DNA from 3 places in the Streptomyces sp. NPDC007896 genome. Region 2 is predicted to be linked to each of the others. Evidence: riboswitches for the same ligand, from Rfam matches in the RefSeq annotation. Region 2 holds a riboswitch; each other region holds the start of a gene.

What was found. Region 2 has a riboswitch for cobalamin ahead of ACFZDJ_RS19010 (CbtB-domain containing protein). Riboswitches for the same ligand answer to the same signal wherever they lie in the genome.
Region 1: another riboswitch for cobalamin. It lies ahead of metE (5-methyltetrahydropteroyltriglutamate--homocysteine S-methyltransferase); the one in region 2 lies ahead of ACFZDJ_RS19010 (CbtB-domain containing protein).
Region 3: another riboswitch for cobalamin. It lies ahead of ACFZDJ_RS00375 (cobalamin biosynthesis protein); the one in region 2 lies ahead of ACFZDJ_RS19010 (CbtB-domain containing protein).

The regions. Positions count from the first base shown of each region.
Region 1 is NZ_JBIBKX010000003.1:335,538-340,018, reverse strand. Features, by position in the region: gene ddaH (dimethylargininase) at 1-376, shown strand, start outside; gene rocD (ornithine--oxo-acid transaminase) at 373-1,623, shown strand; gene ACFZDJ_RS12775 (hypothetical protein) at 1,771-2,070, opposite strand; partial or broken gene ACFZDJ_RS12770 (3-hydroxyacyl-CoA dehydrogenase family protein) at 2,011-2,256, shown strand; cobalamin riboswitch at 2,354-2,577, shown strand; gene metE (5-methyltetrahydropteroyltriglutamate--homocysteine S-methyltransferase) at 2,741-4,481, shown strand, end outside.
Region 2 is NZ_JBIBKX010000005.1:342,794-347,274, reverse strand. Features, by position in the region: gene ACFZDJ_RS19020 (GNAT family N-acetyltransferase) at 1-777, shown strand, start outside; gene ACFZDJ_RS19015 (MFS transporter) at 995-2,329, shown strand; cobalamin riboswitch at 2,405-2,553, shown strand; gene ACFZDJ_RS19010 (CbtB-domain containing protein) at 2,588-2,809, shown strand; gene ACFZDJ_RS19005 (CbtA family protein) at 2,833-3,585, shown strand; gene ACFZDJ_RS19000 (hypothetical protein) at 4,062-4,481, shown strand, end outside.
Region 3 is NZ_JBIBKX010000001.1:70,375-74,855, forward strand. Features, by position in the region: gene ACFZDJ_RS00360 (GH25 family lysozyme) at 1-540, shown strand, start outside; gene ACFZDJ_RS00365 (inorganic phosphate transporter) at 753-1,997, shown strand; gene ACFZDJ_RS00370 (hypothetical protein) at 2,010-2,234, shown strand; cobalamin riboswitch at 2,346-2,488, shown strand; gene ACFZDJ_RS00375 (cobalamin biosynthesis protein) at 2,588-3,544, shown strand; gene ACFZDJ_RS00380 (cobyric acid synthase) at 3,541-4,481, shown strand, end outside.

The sequences.
Region 1 (4,481 bases), on a different contig from region 2:
GCAGGAGTTCTTCGGCGTCCCGGTGGTCAGCCTCCAACTGGTGGACCCGCGCTTCTACCATCTGGACACGGCACTCTTCGTCCTGGACGACGGGCCCGAGGCGAACATCGCGTACTACCCGGAGGCGTTCTCGCCCGGCAGTCGCGAGGTCTTGACCCGGCTCTTCCCGGACGCGGTGCTCGCGACCCGTGAGGACGCGTTCACCTTCGGCCTGAACTCCGTCTCCGACGGCCGCCACGTGTTCATCGCGCCGCGCGCCGAGGCCCTCGCCGACCGGCTCGCCCGCCACGGCTACGTCCCCGTCCCCGTCGACCTCTCCGAGTTCCACAAGGCCGGCGGTGGCATCAAGTGCTGCACCCAGGAGATCCGCTCATGACCGCTCCCGCCCGTACGCTCGCGTCCTCCGCCGCCGGTCCGCGCTCCTCCGCCGACCTGATCCGCGCCGAGGAGCCCGTCCTCGCGCACAACTACCACCCGCTTCCCGTGGTCGTCGCCCACGCCGAGGGCACCTGGGTCGAGGACGTCGAGGGGCGCCGCTACCTCGACATGCTGGCGGGCTACTCGGCCCTCAACTTCGGCCACCGCAACCCGGTGCTGATCGACGCGGCCCACCGTCAGCTGGACCGGCTGACGCTCACCTCGCGCGCCTTCCACAACGACCGGCTGGCCCAGTTCGCCGAGTCGCTGGCCGAGTTGACCGGCCAGGACATGGTCCTGCCCATGAACACGGGCGCGGAGGCGGTGGAGAGCGCCATCAAGGTGGCCCGCAAGTGGGCGTACGAGGTGAAGGGCGTCGCACCGGACCGGGCGACGATCGTGGTGGCCGCGGACAACTTCCACGGCCGTACGACGACGATCGTGAGCTTCTCGACGGACGAGACGGCCCGCGCCGGATTCGGCCCCTTCACCCCTGGCTTCCGTGTCGTCCCGTACAACGACCTCGCCGCGCTGGAAGCGGCCGTCGACGAGACGACCGCGGCCGTGCTGATCGAGCCCATCCAGGGCGAGGCAGGCGTCGTCATCCCGGACGACGGTTACCTGACCGGTGTCCGCGAGCTGACCCGGCGCGCCGGCTGTCTGTTCATCGCGGACGAGATCCAGTCGGGCCTGGGCCGCACGGGCACCACGCTCGCCGTGGAACACGAGGAGGTCGTCCCCGACCTGCTCCTCCTGGGCAAGGCGCTCGGCGGCGGCATCGTGCCGGTGTCGGCGGTGGTCGGCCGCCGGGACGTGCTCGGGGTGCTGCGGCCCGGTGAGCACGGCTCGACCTTCGGCGGCAATCCGCTGGCCGCGGCGGTCGGCTCCGCGGTCGTCGGACTCCTGGAGACCGGCGAATACCAGAGCAGGGCGGCCGAGTTGGGCGTGGTCCTGCGGGGCGGTCTGACGGCGCTCGTGGGCCGGGGCGTGGAGGGCTTCCGCTCTCGGGGGCTGTGGGCGGGCGTCGACATCGACCCGGCCATCGGCACCGGGCGCGAGATCAGCGAGGGCCTGATGCGCGAGGGAGTTCTGGTCAAGGACACCCACGGATCGACGATCCGACTGGCCCCGCCGCTGACCATCACCGGCGAGGAACTCCAGTCCGCCCTGGGCGCCTTGGAGAAGGTGCTGACACAGGGGGTCTGACACCGGCGCCGGCAGCCGCCGACGCCTTGGTGGGCACGCCGCGCTCCCCTCGCCCGGCCGCACCACCGACGGGCGCCTGCCCCGGAACACCGGGGCAGGCGCCCGCGCCGCTCTGCCATCGACCTGTTGAGGAGTGCAGACAGGCGATCACTCGGCGGCGGGCTCTGCGAGTTGCTCGGCCGCGGTCGTGTTGCCCTGCTCGGCGAGGCGTCGCAGCTCGTCCATGTTGTCCTGCTCCGTGGCGAGTTCGATCAGCTGGTCGGTGGCCGTGACATTGCCGCTGCCCGATAGGCGGCGCAGTTCTTCGAGGTCGCCTTGCTCTGCGGCGAGTTGGATGAGCTCGACGGTTGCGGTGGGGTTGTCCGCGTCCGCGAGGCGGCGCAGTTCGTTCGGGTCGCCGAGTTCGGCGGCGAGTTCGACACGGGTAGGGAACTGGGCTGCGTCCACCCCATGGGCCCGCTGAAGCCGGCCGACCTGATCGGCCTTGACACCGTCGCCTCGATCGCGGAGTCCCTGTACGACGAGTTCAAGGAACCCCTCTACGCGCCGCCCCCGCTGCTCCAGCGGATGGTGGAGGCAGGGCTGCTGGGCCGCAAGACCGGCCGCGGTTTCCACGTGTACGGCCAGGAGTGAGCATCCTGGCGCGACCGGGCCGAGGGGCCCTGACCGCGTGTCCCAGCTCACCGTCCGAATGCCGGACCTGATCCGCCGCGCCGGGTGAGCGCCCCATAGGCTGGTCTGTGCAACTGGTTCGCCCCGTCCGCCAGGCGGGATGCGTCGCAAGAGGGAACCCGGTGGGAATCCGGGACTGCCCCGCAGCGGTGAGTGGGAACGACCGCCGTCATACGCACTGGGTCCGGTGAACAGGACCTGGGAAGCGACGGCTATTAGGTGTCCTCCGTACGGAGGACGTGCCCGCGAGTCCGAAGACCTGCCCGTTGCCCGCGCCCGACCCCTCGTGCGCGGACATCCCGGTGACCTCGTGGGCGGGTCGGCGTACATATCGGGCGGACGACCGCGCTGTGCCGCGTGAGGTCGTTTCCGTCCGGTTCGTCACCCCTTCGCGCCCTCGTCCCGTCCCGGGATCCCAGGGAGATATCTCGCGAAGGAGATTTCCGTGACAGCGAAGTCCGCAGCCGCGGCAGCACGGGCCACCGTGTACGGCTACCCCCGCCAGGGACAGAACCGGGAGCTGAAGAAGGCGATCGAGGGCTACTGGAAGGGCCGCGTCGACGCCGATGCCCTCCGGGCCACCGCCACCGAACTGCGCCGCACCAACTGGCGGCAGCTGGCCGAGACCGGCATCCACGAGGTACCCACCGGCGACTTCTCGTACTACGACCACGTCCTGGACACCAGCGTCATGGTCGGCGCGATCCCCGAACGCCATCGCGCCGCCGTCGAGGCCGACGCGCTGGACGGCTACTTCGCGATGGCGCGCGGCACCCAGGACGCGGCACCGCTGGAGATGACGAAGTGGTTCGACACCAACTACCACTACCTGGTGCCCGAGTTGGGTCCGGACACCGTCTTCACGGCCGACTCCACCAAGCAGGTCGCCGAGTTGGGCCAGGCCCTCGCCCTCGGCCTCACCGCCCGCCCCGTTCTCGTCGGCCCCGTCACCTACCTGCTGCTCGCCAAGCCCGCGCCGGGCGTCGCCGCGGACTTCGACCCGCTGACGCTCCTCGACCGGCTGCTGCCCGTGTACGCCGAAGTCCTCGCCGACCTGCGCACGGCCGGCGCCGAGTGGGTGCAGCTCGACGAACCGGCCCTGGTCCAGGACCGTACGCCCGCCGAGCTGAACGCCGCCGCACGCGCCTACCGCGACCTGGGAGGGCTCGCCGAGCGACCGAAGCTGTTGGCCGCCTCGTACTTCGACCGGCTCGGTGACGCGCTGCCCGTGCTCGCCAAGGCTCCGGTGGAGGGTCTGGCGCTCGATTTCACCGAGGCCGCTGCCGCCAACCTGGACGCGCTCGCCGCCGTGGGCGGCCTGCCCGGCAAGCGCCTGGTCGCCGGTGTCGTCAACGGGCGCAACATCTGGGTCGACGACCTGGAGAAGTCCCTCACCACCCTCGGCACCCTGCTCGGACTCGCCGACCGGGTCGACGTGGCCGCCTCCTGCTCGCTGCTGCACGTCCCGCTCGACGCCACCGCCGAACGCGCCATCGAGCCGCAGATCCTGCGCTGGCTCGCGTTCGCCCGCCAGAAGACCGCCGAGATCGTCACCCTCGCCAAGGGCCTCGGGGGCGGCACCGACACCATCGCGGCCGAACTCGCCGCCAACCGGGCCGACCTGGCCTCCCGCGCCGGCTCGGCGCTCACCCACGACCCGGCGGTACGCGCCCGCACCACCGCCGTCACGGACACCGACGCCCGCCGCGCCCAGCCCTACCCCGAACGGGCCGCCGCCCAGCGCGCCCACCTGCGTCTGCCCCTGCTGCCGACCACCACCATCGGCTCCTTCCCCCAGACCACCGAACTGCGCACCGCGCGGGCCAACGTGCGCGCGGGACGGATCGACAGCGCCGGGTACGAGGAGCGCATCAGGGTCGAGATCGGCGAAGTGATCTCCTTCCAGGAGAAGACCGGCCTCGACGTCCTCGTGCACGGCGAGGCCGAACGCAACGACATGGTCCAGTACTTCGCCGAACAGCTCACCGGCTACCTCGCCACACAGCACGGCTGGGTCCAGTCCTACGGCACCCGTTACGTACGCCCGCCGATCCTGGCCGGCGACATCTCCCGCCCGGAACCGATGACCGTGCGCTGGACGACGTACGCCCAGTCCCTCACCAGCAAGCCGGTCAAGGGCATGCTCACCGGCCCTGTCACCATGCTCGCCTGGTCCTTCGTCCGCG
Region 2 (4,481 bases):
CTCGACTTCGCCCGAACCGCCGAAGCGGACGTGCTCGGGTACTACTACCTGCCCCGGGCGGAGGCACTGGAGGTCGCCGAGGCCCACGCCGACGACGGGGCGGTGGTCCTCTATCACGACGTGGAGACCGTTCTGCCCGTCGGTCTGTGGCAGAACCTGGACGACTACTTCGCCTGGCTGCCCTCAGGCCGACGGCCCCGGGCCCGGCGGGAGAGAAGGGACTTCGACCGCAGCGGCCGGACCATCCGGGAGGTCTCCCTCCCCGAAGTCGTCAAGGAGATCGCCCCGCTCAACAGCGCACTGATGCGCAAGCACGGACATGCGTACGGTGAGGAGCGCGCGGCAGCGGTGTACGACCGCCAGGGCCGCCACCTCGGCGACCGCAGCACGTTGCTCCTGGACGAGGACGCCGGGCAGCCCATCGGTTTCGCGCTGCGGTACCGGCATGGCGACACGCTGTATGCGCGCGTGGCTGGTTTCGACTACTCGGTGCCCAACATGGCCGACTATTTCAACCTGGTCTTCTACCACCCCATCGAGTCGGGCGCCGGTCGCACCGTGCGGGCGATCCACCTCGGTCTGGGCACCTTCCAGGCAAAGCTGGCGCGCGGCGCCCAGCCTCATCCCCTGTACAGCGTGTTCGTCGGAGTGGACCGGCCGTTGGCGGCGGACGGGGCGAAGGTCCGCGAACGCAACCGGGCCGAGGCGGAGGCGTTCGGCGCCGAGTACGGCCAGTACGTGGTGGGTGGGTTGAACACCGACGACTGGCTGCTGTGAGCAACGGGAGGAAGGCACATGCCTGAGGTGAGGCACTTGGAGACGATCGACGACATCGACCGGGAGGCCTGGGACGCGCTCGCGCCGGGCAGTTGCTTCTACCAGAGCCACGCCTGGCTGCGCGGTCAGGAGCGGCCCGAGTTCGCCACCCCGGGATACCTCACGGTCGAGGCCGACGGCCAACTCCTCGCCGGGACGCCGTACTACGACTTCCCGTATCCGAATCCTGATCGCGGACAACAAAGACTTCCGCAACATCTGGCTGGGAGAAACCTCGGCGCATTTCGGCGGACAGCTGACCAGTTTTCTCCTACCCTTGATCGCGGTCACCCACCTCCATGCCGACGGCACGGGGGTGGGACTCGTGTCGGCGGTGCAGTTCGTCCCCGTCGTGGTGCTCTCGCTGGTCGCGGGCGTCATGGTCGACCGGTATCCGCCGCGCCGCACCCTCGTCACCGCGAGTGCCGCCCAGGGCGCGGCGTTGGCGGTGCTAGCCGCGTTCCAGGCGGCCGACGGGCTGAACTTCGGCCAACTTCTCACCGCCGCCGCCGTGATCGGTGTCGCCACCGTCTTCTACGAAGTCGCCTACCAGTCCACGCTGCCCAGGCTCCTGCCGCTGAACTCCATCGCCGCGGCCAACGGCCTGCACCAGGCGACGTATTCGGTCAGCACCCTCGCCGGTCCCGCCGCGGCCGGCTTCCTGGTCGGCCAGTTGGGGGTGTCGCCGACCCTGACGGTGGCCGCCGCGTGCTCCGCCGGTGCCGCCGTGAGCGGTCTGCTGCTGCGGGGCGTCAAGGCCCCCGAACAGCCTCGTGAGCCGGCGCTGAAGGCGATCGGCTCCGGGCTCCGCTACACCTGGTCCCTGCGCCCGATCCGGGACCTGTGCGTTCAGGCCGGCCTGTCGAATCTGCACGAGAAGGCCTTTCTGACCGTCTTCCTGGTGTTCGCCGTCCGTGATCTCGACATGAGCGGCACCACGGTGGGCGTGATCACCGGCATCGGCAGTGTGGGGGCCCTGATCGGTTCGCTCTGCGCCACCCGGCTCACCCAACGGTGGGCCGTCGGCGGTGTGCTGGCCCTGGGTGCGGTGCTGGCCGCGGTGGGTCTGCTGCTCGTACCCGCCGTCAGCCGGGTAGGCGGGTACGTCGCCGTGCTCGCGTCGGTCGCCATGATGGTGAACGGCTTCGGTGTCGCGCTGTTCAACGTGTTCGCCGTCAGCCTGCGGCAGGCCATTCCGCCGGAGCACCAGATCGGCGCGGTGACCGCGAGCTACCGCCTCGTCGCCCTGGGCACGCTGCCCCTGGGAGCCGTCGTCGGCGGTGCCCTGGCCGACGCCCTGTCACCCGGCACGGCCCTGTGGGCCGTTGGGGTCTCCTACCTCGTCGTCTCCTTCTGGCTCACGTTCTCCCCCCCTCCGCGGGGCTCGCACGCTGGAGGAGGCACAGAAGCTCGGTCGTACGACGGGCACGCCCGAGTCCCAGGACGCGGACCGGTCCCCCTCGGTCTGAGAGCGGGGCCGGGCCCGAACTCAACTGGGTTCCGCCACCGCTGACCCGCTGTTCACTCGGGAGCGGCCACCTGGTGCGAGAGGAAGATCACGCCAGGTGGCGCGGTCTTGGCCCCGCACCCGACACGCGGTACGGTCGGTGCGATATCGATGACGGCAAGACGGAAGCCGGTGGGAAGCCGGCACGGTCGCGCCACTGTGAACGAGAGACTCCAGCCCGCTGGGACCTGTCGTGAGTCAGACCCGTAGCCGTCGTCCAGTGCACCACCGAGATGGGACGCGAACTCCCGAGGAGGTCCTGCCATGGCGCAGACCGTCGCCCAGCCGACAACCACCACCCCCGTCGTTCCCGCCAAGCTGCCGCTCAAGGCGATTGCTCCGTGGGCGGTCTTCTTCGGCATCCTGATGCTCGTCCTGCTGTACTTCGTCGGTGCCGAACAGGGCGCCACCTCCGTCGTCTCCGGCTCGGACGTCCACGAGTGGGTGCACGACGCCCGCCACCTTCTCGGCTTCCCCTGCCACTGACCGAGGGGAACCCCAGCACTCCCATGAACTCCGCAACGGTAAGAAATCTCCTCGTGCGGGGCATGCTCGCCGGCCTCGGTGCCGGCCTGCTCGCCCTGGTTGCCGCCTACTTCCTCGGTGAGCCGAACGTCGACAGCGCGATCAGCTTCGAGGAAGCCCACTCCCACGAGCACGAGATGGAGATCGTCTCCCGTTCCCTGCAGTCCACCGCCGGTCTCGCCACCGGCGTTCTGGTCTACGGCGTCGCCTTCGGCGGCATCGCCGCGCTCGCCTTCTCCTTCGCGCTCGGCCGTGTCGGCCGCTTCAGCCCGCGGGCGACCGCACTGCTGCTGTCCGGCTGCGCGCTGCTGGCCGTGTACGTCGTGCCGTTCCTGAAGTACCCCGCCAACCCGCCGTCGGTCGGCAACCCCGACACCATCGGCAAGCGGACCACCCTGTACTTCCTGATGATGGTGCTCAGCGTGCTCCTCGCGATCGCCGCCACCATCCTGGGCAAGCGGCTGGCACCCAGGATCGGCACCTGGTACGCCACCGTCGCCGCGGTGGCCGCCTTCGCCGTCGTGATCGGTCTGGCGTACGCGTTCCTGCCGGTCATCAACGAGGTGCCGAAGGACTTCCCCGCCACTCTGCTGTGGCGGTTCCGTCTCTCCGCGCTGGCCATCCAGACCGTTTTGTGGGGCGGATTCGGCCTGGTCTTCGGCGAGTTGGCCGAGCGGTTGCTGAATCCCAAGCCGGTGACGGCCGCCGCGAGCCGACGGGTCGCCGTTCCCAGCTGACATGACCCGACACCCGAGTGAGGGCCCACGGAACCATCCGGGGGCCCTCTCGCGTTTTCCGGGCATCGACGCCGGCTGATAGCTGAACTGCTGCGTCGTCACCGGGACCTGGCTTCCTGAACCGTCGCGGCCGTGCGGGACCCCGTCTCGTAAGTCCCTTACAGCCCGGGAGTGTTCCGTGGAGGAAGTGCGCAACCGGTGAAGGATTGACGGGAGTTGTCAAAAGTTGGAAGAATCCAGCTCGCTTCGCCGCGTCTGAAGTGAGCGAAGCGACACGAGTGGCTTGGGCGGCATGCCTTCCGTCGGTTCTTCCGTCGGTTCTTCCGTCGGTTCTTCCGTTGGTCCGTGCGCCGGTTCTTGCATCGGGTCATCCAGTTCTGCCGTCCGCGTCGGTCACTCGCGCGCAATCACCTCCCACACATTCGAATTCACAGAGGCTCATCTTGTCGCGTTCGCAACACTCCAGAACTCTGGCTGTGCTCGCCGCAACCGCATTCGCCGCCGCCGCCGTGCCCGTGCTCGGCGCAGGGGTGGCCAGTGCCACGACCGCCGGGGCGTGCGAGTCCGCCACGGTCCAGTACCGCATCGTCGGCGCGGACGGAAACGTCGTGGGTGCCGACTGGACCTCGCAGGGCGGGTTCCATCTCTGGGACACCGTTCCCGGCAGCGTCCAGGTCCGGCTGGCCCCGGGCCAGACCGTCGGGGAGGGCTGCAAGTACCCGGTGTCCCTCGCCGAATACACCACCGAGGGGCCGAACTGGTACGTCTCCGGGCACCAGAGCCTGGTCGACAAGGCGACGGTCTACCTCACCGCCGACGACGTCGCCGGTACGGACGACGCGAAGCGGACCTGGCAGAAGCTGAGCGTGAAGACGCCGGACTGCTACGGCCAGATC
Region 3 (4,481 bases), on a different contig from region 2:
ACCGAGTCCCACACGTACCGCAATCCGTACTTCGCCCGGCAGTACGACGGGGCGCGCGACGCGGGGATCCTGCGCGGCGCCTACCACTTCGCGGTGCCGGACAAGTCGTCCGGCGCCACCCAGGCCGCGTACTTCGTTCGCAACGGCGGTGCCTGGCGCGCGGACGGCTGGACACTGCCGCCCGCACTCGACATGGAGTACAACCCGTACGACAAGAAGCACAAGTGCTACGGCCTGAGCAAGGCCAGGATCGTGAGCTGGATCCAGGCGTTCAGCGACGAACTCGAACGGGAGACCGGCCGCCGTCCGGTCATCTACACGACCACCCACTGGTGGAACACCTGCACCGGCGGCAGCGGCGCCTTCGCCGAGAACCACGCCCTGTGGCTCGCCCGCTACGACTCCGCGGACACGGGCGCGTTGCCGGCCGGCTGGTCGACGTGGACGTTCTGGCAGTACGACAACAGCGGCACGCTCCCGGGTGACCAGAATCTCTTCAACGGATCCATGACCCGGCTCAAGCAGTTCGCCACCGGCTAGAAGCCCTCGAACACCCCCCGCCGGAACCCGAAATTCCGCCTCCGTTCGAACATCTGGTAAGTCATCGGGCCGCCACTCCCGCACACTGGTCATCACAAGCGGAGGGGCGGTCCACCGTTTGAGACACCCCAGCGCCCGCCCCAGTTCATCTTCCGTTCACTCAGGTTGCCTACGGTCCACCTGCCACTGACGCCAAACAGAAGCCTGGGTAAATGGAACACATCACGCTCCTCCTCGGAATCGTGATCGTCACCGCTCTCGTGTTCGATTTCACGAACGGTTTCCACGACACTGCCAACGCGATGGCGACCACCATCTCGACCGGCGCTCTGAAGCCCAAGACGGCGGTGGCCATGTCCGCCGTGCTGAACCTGGTCGGCGCGTTCCTCTCCGTGGAGGTCGCCAAGACGATCTCCGGCGGGATCATCAACGAAGAGGGCATACGCGTCCAAGTGATCTTCGCGGCGCTCGTCGGCGCCATCCTCTGGAATCTGCTGACCTGGCTTCTGGGTCTGCCCTCCAGTTCCTCCCACGCACTGTTCGGCGGCCTGATCGGCGCCGCGGTCATGTCGGCCGGCTGGTCGTCGGTGAACGGCTCGACCGTCGTCACCAAGGTGCTGATCCCCGCGGTCGCCGCGCCCATCGTGGCCGGACTCGCCGCGATGCTGGCCACCCGGCTGACGTACCGGATCGGCAACCGCGCCGACGAGAAGGCGACCGCCAAGGGCTACCGCGCCGGCCAGATCGCCTCCGCCGGCCTGGTCTCCCTGGCGCACGGCACGAACGACGCCCAGAAGACGATGGGCATCATCACCCTCGCGCTGGTCACCGGCGGCGTCATCGCCCCGGGCTCGAACCCCCCGCTGTGGGTCATCGTCTCGGCCGGTACGGCCATCGCGCTCGGCACCTACCTGGGCGGCTGGCGCATCATCCGCACCATGGGCAAGGGCCTCACGGACCTCGCGCCGCCGCAGGGCTTCGCCGCCCAGACCAGCGCCGCGACGGCCATCCTGGCCTCCTCGCACATCGGCTTCTCCCTCTCCACCACCCAGGTCTGCTCCGGCGCCGTGATGGGCTCGGGCATCGGCCGCAAGGGCGGCGTGGTCCGCTGGTCGACCGCGACCCGGATGTTCGTCGCCTGGGGCCTGACCCTGCCGGCCGCCGGTCTGGCCGGCGCCTCCGCCGAGTTCCTGACCAAGCAGGGCACCTGGGGCATCGTCCTCACCGGCGCGCTGCTCGTCGCCGGCGCCGGCACCATCTGGAAGCTCTCCCGCCGCCAGCCGGTCACCGTCGACAACGTCAACGACGTCGACGCCGAGCCCGCGGGCGTCGTCACCGCCGCGATCGCCGCCGTCACCCCGCCGCCCGCGGGCCCCGTCACCGGCGACCTGTCCGGCGACCTGAAGACCACCATCCCGTCCCCGGACGCGGAGCCCACCCGCCCGGCCACGGTGTAAGGACAGAACAGCATGCACATCGACTGGGCAGCCCTCGGCTCCGTCTTCGGAGTCAGCCTCGTGACCACCGTCGGCCTTGTCGGCCTCTTCACCCTCGGCATCGTCGGCCTCTCCAAGCGCGAGTCCGCGTCCGCCCAGGGCGGCTCCGCGACCCTCGCGGTCACCGGCGCGTACGTCTGCTTCGCGGCGTGCGCCGCGGCGGTGGCGTACGGCATCTTCCTGATCGTCGGCAAGTAGCGCAAAACGGGCACCACTTCGCGTGGGGTGCGGGACGGATCACCGTCCCGCACCCCACCTGTATGTGGGCCTTCGCACACTCTCCCCGCGCAGGTCAACAGCAAGTTGACGGGTCTTCCAACCCGTGGTGGACTGCCGGAGCCAAGTACGGCGACAGAAGAGGAAGCCGGTGTGAATCCGGCGCGGTCCCGCCACTGTGACCGGGGAAGGAACTCCCCGGGAGCCAGGAACTCTCCCCGCCGGTCTCGTCGAACCAGGGCGTGGACACCCTGAGTGAGGACATAACGCCATGCGCGGCTGCCCAAGTGCCCTGCGAGCGACGGTTCCACCCGACCTGACGGTCGGCTGACCCCGTGCGTGCCGATCGCGTCTTCGCGTACGGCGCCGCCGCCGGACTCCTCGGTGACCTGCTGCTCGGCGATCCCCGCCGGGGGCATCCGGTCGCCGCGTTCGGGCGGAGCGCGGGCGCCGTGGAGCGGGTGCTGTGGCGGGACCACCGCGGGTGGGGCGCGCTGCAGACCGCCGTGTGTGTGGGCGGTGCCGCCGGACTCGCCGCCGTCGCTTCCCGTGCCGCACGCCCCTCACGTGCCGCGTCCCTCGCGCTGACGGCCGCCGCCACCTGGGCCGTCGTCGGGGGCACCACGCTCGGGCGGGAGGCCCGGGCGATCGGTGACGCCCTCGCGGACGGGGAGATCGAGACGGCCCGGGAGCGGCTGCCGCATCTGTGCGGGCGCGATCCCCAGGCCCTCGGCGCCGACGGCATCGCGCGCGCCGTCGTCGAGTCCGTCGCCGAGAACACCTCCGACGCCGTGGTGGGCGCCCTGGTGTGGGGGGCCGTGGGCGGAGTCCCGGGGCTCGTGGGCTTTCGGGCCGTCAACACCCTTGACGCGATGGTCGGTCACAGGTCGCCCAGGTACCGGCGGTACGGGTGGGCCTCGGCTCGGCTCGACGACGTCGCCGGGTGGCCGGGGGCTCGTCTCACCGCCGTGCTCGCAGCCCTCGCGGGTGACAGTCCCCGAGGGGCCCTGCGAGCCTGGCGCGCCGACGCCGTCAAGCATCCGAGCCCCAACGCCGGGCCCGTGGAGGCCTCGTTCGCGGGGGCGCTCGGGGTGCGTCTGGGCGGCACCCTCTCCTACGGCGGCCGCGTCGAGCACCGGCCCGAACTCAACGGCGCCGGGCGCGCCGTGCAGGTCGACGACATCGAACGGGCCGTACGGCTGTCACGGCGTGTCGGCTGGCTCGCCCTCGGCGTGAGTGCCGGCGGGCGGCTGCTCGTACAGAGGCTTCTCAGGAAGGGGCGTACGTCATGAGCGGCGGGCTGCTCGTCGCCGGAACCACCTCCGACGCGGGCAAGAGCGTCGTGACCGCCGGGATCTGCCGGTGGCTGGTGCGCCACGGCGTCAAGGTCGCGCCCTTCAAGGCGCAGAACATGTCCCTGAACTCGTTCGTGACGCGCGAGGGCGCCGAGATCGGGCGCGCCCAGGCCATGCAGGCGCAGGCCGCCCGGGTGGAGCCGACCGCGCTCATGAACCCCGTGCTGCTCAAGCCGGGCAGCGACCGGAGCAGTCAGGTCGTCCTCATGGGCAGGCCCGTGGGCGAGATGACCGCCCGTGGCTACCACGGCGGGCGGCAGGAAGCCCTCCTCACCACCGTGCTGGACTGCCTCGCCGAGTTGCGGGGCACGTATGACGCGGTGATCTGTGAGGGAGCCGGCAGTCCTGCCGAGATCAATCTGCGGCGGACCGACATCGTGAACATGGGGATCGCCCGCAATGCGCGGCTGCCCGTGCTCGTCGTCGGCGACATCGACCGAGGGGGTGTGTTCGCCTCGTTCTTCGGGACGGTCGCGCTGCTGTCGCGCGAGGACCAGGAGTTCGTCGCCGGGTTCCTCGTCAACAAGTTCAGAGGGGACGTCTCCCTGCTGGAGCCGGGGCTCGACATGCTCCACGGCCTCACCGGGCGGCGTACGTACGGCGTCCTGCCGTTCCGGCACGGCCTCGGCATCGACGAGGAGGACGGGCTGCGGGTGTCGCTGCGGGGAGCGGTCCGGGAGTCCCAAGTGACCTCCCCCGTCGGCGAGGACGTGCTGCGCGTCGCCGTCTGCGCGATCCCGCTGATGTCCAACTTCACGGACGTGGACGCGCTGGCCGCCGAGCCGGGTGTCGTGGTGCGGTTCGTGGACCGGGCCGAGGAACTGGCCGACGCCGACCTCGTCGTCGTCCCCGGGACTCGGGGGACGGTGAAGGC